2 regions of the Virgibacillus sp. CM-4 genome follow, and region 1 is predicted to be linked to the other one. Evidence: riboswitches for the same ligand, from Rfam matches in the RefSeq annotation. Region 1 holds a riboswitch; the other holds the start of a gene.
What was found. Region 1 has a riboswitch for S-adenosylmethionine ahead of ssuE (NADPH-dependent FMN reductase). Riboswitches for the same ligand answer to the same signal wherever they lie in the genome.
Positions count from the first base shown of each region.

Region 2: another riboswitch for S-adenosylmethionine. It lies ahead of M948_RS41985 (sulfite exporter TauE/SafE family protein); the one in region 1 lies ahead of ssuE (NADPH-dependent FMN reductase).

Region 1 covers NZ_AUQA01000006.1:1,028,199-1,030,405, forward strand. The annotation lists gene M948_RS38420 (class I SAM-dependent methyltransferase) at 1-180, opposite strand, end outside; gene ssuE (NADPH-dependent FMN reductase) at 286-837, opposite strand; SAM riboswitch class I at 919-1,022, opposite strand; gene M948_RS38430 (multicopper oxidase family protein) at 1,181-2,207, shown strand, end outside.
Region 2 covers NZ_AUQA01000009.1:18,505-20,711, reverse strand. The annotation lists gene M948_RS43050 (hypothetical protein) at 263-415, shown strand; SAM riboswitch class I at 711-817, shown strand; gene M948_RS41985 (sulfite exporter TauE/SafE family protein) at 932-1,819, shown strand; gene M948_RS41980 (DinB family protein) at 1,858-2,207, opposite strand, start outside.

The DNA.
Region 1 (2,207 bases):
GTTGTTAATTCCTAATTCATATAAAGCCTTCGTATAAATACCACCACCACATCCAATATCTGCAGCATAAATGACACTTGTTGGAGTTATAATGTCCTTCACAATTTGAAGCCAAGACGGATCTGCTTCTCTGCTGGCGTATGTCATTTTCATGTTATCATCATGAAAATTCATCGACATTTCGACTACCTCCCTTTTCCATAAAGTATAGCTTATTAATTAAAATAAATATAATAGCGATTAATAATGGAAAGGGATAAATAAATCAAATCATCATTTCACCACTTATGAAGATGAATGAACTACACCTTGATGGTTTTGAATAAGTTCTATAAAATAGTGCACTTGTTTTGAAGCTCTTTCCAATGAAGCTTCTTCGATAATAGGAACGTCCGCAAATTTATCGATTTGGCTATCTAAAAAATATAGCCCTTTTAAATTATGACCTTTTAATGTCGCTAATACTGGTTTTAAAGCATATTCAATAGCTAGCAAATGCGACATACTTCCTCCAGTCATGACAGGTAAAACAGGCGTATGTTTAAGAACATCTTGCGGAAGAACATCCAGTAAAGCTTTCAACACTCCTGAATATGCTCCTTTATAAACCGGAGAACCTACAATGACTCCTTTTGCGGATTCAAGGGTTTGAGCTATGGAGGTAATGGCTTGACTATTAAAATTCCCAGTAAATAAATCTTCATAAGGAACATCTTTTACAGAGATAGAAGTAATCGAAAAACCATTCTGATTCAATATACTCCCAAGATAATTTAATACTTGATCTGAACGAGAAGGACTGGAAGGACTTCCCGACAAGATAGCAATTTCATTCATGTTGATCTCTCCTTTATGATAATGAAATAGCCCTCTCATTCTGATAGGAAAAAGAGGGCTCTTACAATTATATTCGTTCCGCTCTTATCTACCAAGATACACTCGCTGGATTTAGCACCTTTCTGAGTAAACAGAGGTTGCTGAAGCTTCTTCGGGCCAGTTCCCTCAGCTTCTCTTGATAAGATGATTCATTTGTTACTATATTGTATTCCAATTAATCTGATAAATCAAGAGGGAAATGTAACTTCTTCTCGCCCTTTCATTATTTTAGGATAATCGCCCAACCCTTATAGAGATAAGTTTCATCTACTGTATTACTACCTAGTTTTGTGGAGGTAATGAAATGAAATTGAAAAAATTTGTAGATGAGCTACCAATAATGCAAACGATAAAAAAACAAGGTTCCTATTTAGAAATGCGTATGGAGGAGTTTAGACAAAAGCTACACAGGGACTTAAAACCAACACGGCTTTGGGGATACAATAACCAATTTCCTGGTCCTACTATTGAAGTAAATGAAGGAGAAGAACTCCATATAAAATGGGAAAACCATTTGCCCGATAATCATTTACTTCCAGTGGACAAATCAATTCACCATATCGCTAACCATCCTGAAGTTCGAACAGTTACGCATGTACATGGGAGTGTGACAAAACCGGAGAATGATGGATATCCAGAAGCTTGGTTTTCCAGAAATTTCAAGGAGGTTGGTCCAGAATTTCTCCATCAAGTATATTCCTATCCCAACAAACAACGTGCTGCCACTCTTTGGTATCATGACCACGCCATGGGGATAACGAGGCTGAATGTCTATGCTGGTCTTGCCGGCATGTATATTATCCGAGGCAAGCAAGAAAAAAGATTAAATATCCCTAAAGATGAATATGAAATCCCGCTTATTTTAATGGATAAGACCATTAATAATGATGGATCGCTATTTTATCCGGTGGGACCGGAAAATCCACCTGCTAACTTACCGATTCCTTCCATCTTACCAGCATTTACTGGTGACAAGATTCTAGTGAATGGAAAAATTTGGCCATATCTGAATGTAGAACCAAGAAAATATCGGTTCCGAATCCTTAATGCCTCCAACACACGCACCTATACGTTATCTCTTGAATCTGGAGACCCAATGTATCAAATTGGTTCAGATGGCGGGCTCCTCTCAAAAACCGTTGTAGCAAGAAGCATCACAATGGAACCAGCAGAACGAATTGACGTAATTATTGATTTTAGGAAATACCAAGGAAAATCATTAATTTTAAGAAATGACCTCGGTTCTATCAACACTCCCGAAGATGAGACAGGGGATATTATGCAGTTTAATGTTCGCTTGCCTCTAAAGGGAAAAGATTCGACAATCATTC
Region 2 (2,207 bases), on a different contig from region 1:
TGGTAATTGTATCAGTAGTTACTACTCTTTCGTTAATTGGAACAATACTTTCTGCAACAGAAATCTACAAGGCAAAGGATCTGAAACACAGAATAATAAATATAACTTGCTTAGTAGTATCACTCACAACTTTTTTGATACCTATCACCTTTAATTTGCTCCCTAACTTAAAGATGTAAGTTTATGAATGGAGTATTCATCAAACGGGTACTTATCCTGAATAAGAACTTGGTCCATCGACCAGCATAAAGGGGCTATGAATATGTTGAGTTATTATAGTAATCTTTCTTCAGGGGTATGCGATATAGATAAATACATTGGTCTTTCATTTGATGATGTGGAATTTTATAGTGACAGATTAGCTTCCTGTAAGGGGGAAATTCGTGAGCCGGGAGTTGGGACGGGTCGAGTGTAATCGGAATTTTATTTTACGGCCTACTTGTTGCTTTTAGAGGTGTTATATTATCTCTTCGATATAATGGTCATTTTATTGAAGAAAGAAGGGGAATAGAAGGGGATGTTTCTATATAATGCATGTTGCGATTTAAGAGGGATTTTAATATCGATACCTTACGTCAACTAGCTTTCTTCATCGCTATCACTGATGTAAGCAATGTATGCGAACCTATTTAAAAATTCTGCAAAAGCTATTGACAAAGCTGGGAAGCTCCTATAAAGTGATTATTAAATTAAAATGATATACAATTATTTCCTTATAAAGAGTCGGGGGAGGAATCTGGTCTTTTGATCCCGCAGCAACCTCATGTTAGAGATGAAGGTGCTAAGTCCAGCAGACAAATTGTCTGAAAGATGAGGGTAAATGATCATACCTAAGCCCTTGTCCTTTGAAGGATAAGGGCTTAAAATTTTTTTAATTATAAACCATACTATATTGATCGGAATACTTTAATTAAAAGGAGTGTGTTGCAGCTTGAGAAAATTAATCATATTCTCACTCGTTGGTTTTTTTGCCCAATTAATTGATGGATCGTTAGGAATGGCATTCGGTTTAACATCCTCGTCTTTACTACTAGCATATGGAGTAGCCCCTGCAATCGCATCAGCTTCCATTCATATGGCGGAGATTGCTACTACAGCGGCATCGGGGATTTCCCATTATAAATTTGGCAATGTCGATAAAGGAATTGTATTTCGCTTGATGATTCCTGGAATGATAAGTGCGTTTTGTGGGGCAGCTTTTTTAAGTAGTATACCTGGAGATTTGATTAAGCCTTATATTTCTGGCTTCTTGCTTCTCTTAGGGATATATATCCTCTTCCGTTTTTTAATAATAAAGACAGATACGGGATCGAATGGGAAGCATCGGCAATTGAAGCATCGTTTTTTATATCCTCTTGCTATGATTGCGGGTTTTTTTGATTCCGTAGGTGGTGGTGGCTGGGGGCCAATAAATACCCCTGTGCTCCTTTCCCGAAAAGGAGCAGTGCCTCGTAAGGTAATTGGTACGGTGGATACAAGCGAATTTGGTATTACTATTTCTGCTACGTTAGGCTTTGTAATGTTTTTAGGATGGGAGCAGATTAATTGGATTTGGGTGTTAGCGTTTGTCATTGGTGGCGTATTTGCAGCACCACTTGCTGCTTGGCTTGTTCGGAAAATCCCATCCTTTATCCTTGGCGTATTAGTAGGAGGTTTTATTATTCTAACAAATGCCAATACGATATTAACAGAGATAGCTGTTGCTTCTAATATAACTACAATTATTTATGCAATAATGATTATCGGTTGGATTATTTCGATTGTTACGGTGGTTCGAAGAAATAGCAAATCAGCCAATCAATTCCAAAATGCGGGATAGCAACCAAGATACCCACCGAGTAGGTTTTGGCGGGTATCTTAGTTTATTCCTCTTCCATCATTCCATAAGTGAAACTGTTTTCTAATGTGAACAATTTGTCCAATATGGTATGCGTTATGCATGGTTATATGCGCAATGGTTTCTTCCCAGTCATGGAGGTGTATCGATTCTTTCACTACGCTTTCCCATTCGGAGTATAGGCTGTCGATTTTTAAAAGCGCTGCATCCCAGGAATGATTTTCATTATTATGAAATGTTTCCTTGATTGTTTGTAATGGATGATCCTTGTCCTCCATTTGTTTAAAGCGGTTTAGATGTTTCTCGTTGTAGTAAATTAAATGATTGATAATCTCCCGAATACTATTGGTTTCATCCATGCTTATCTTGG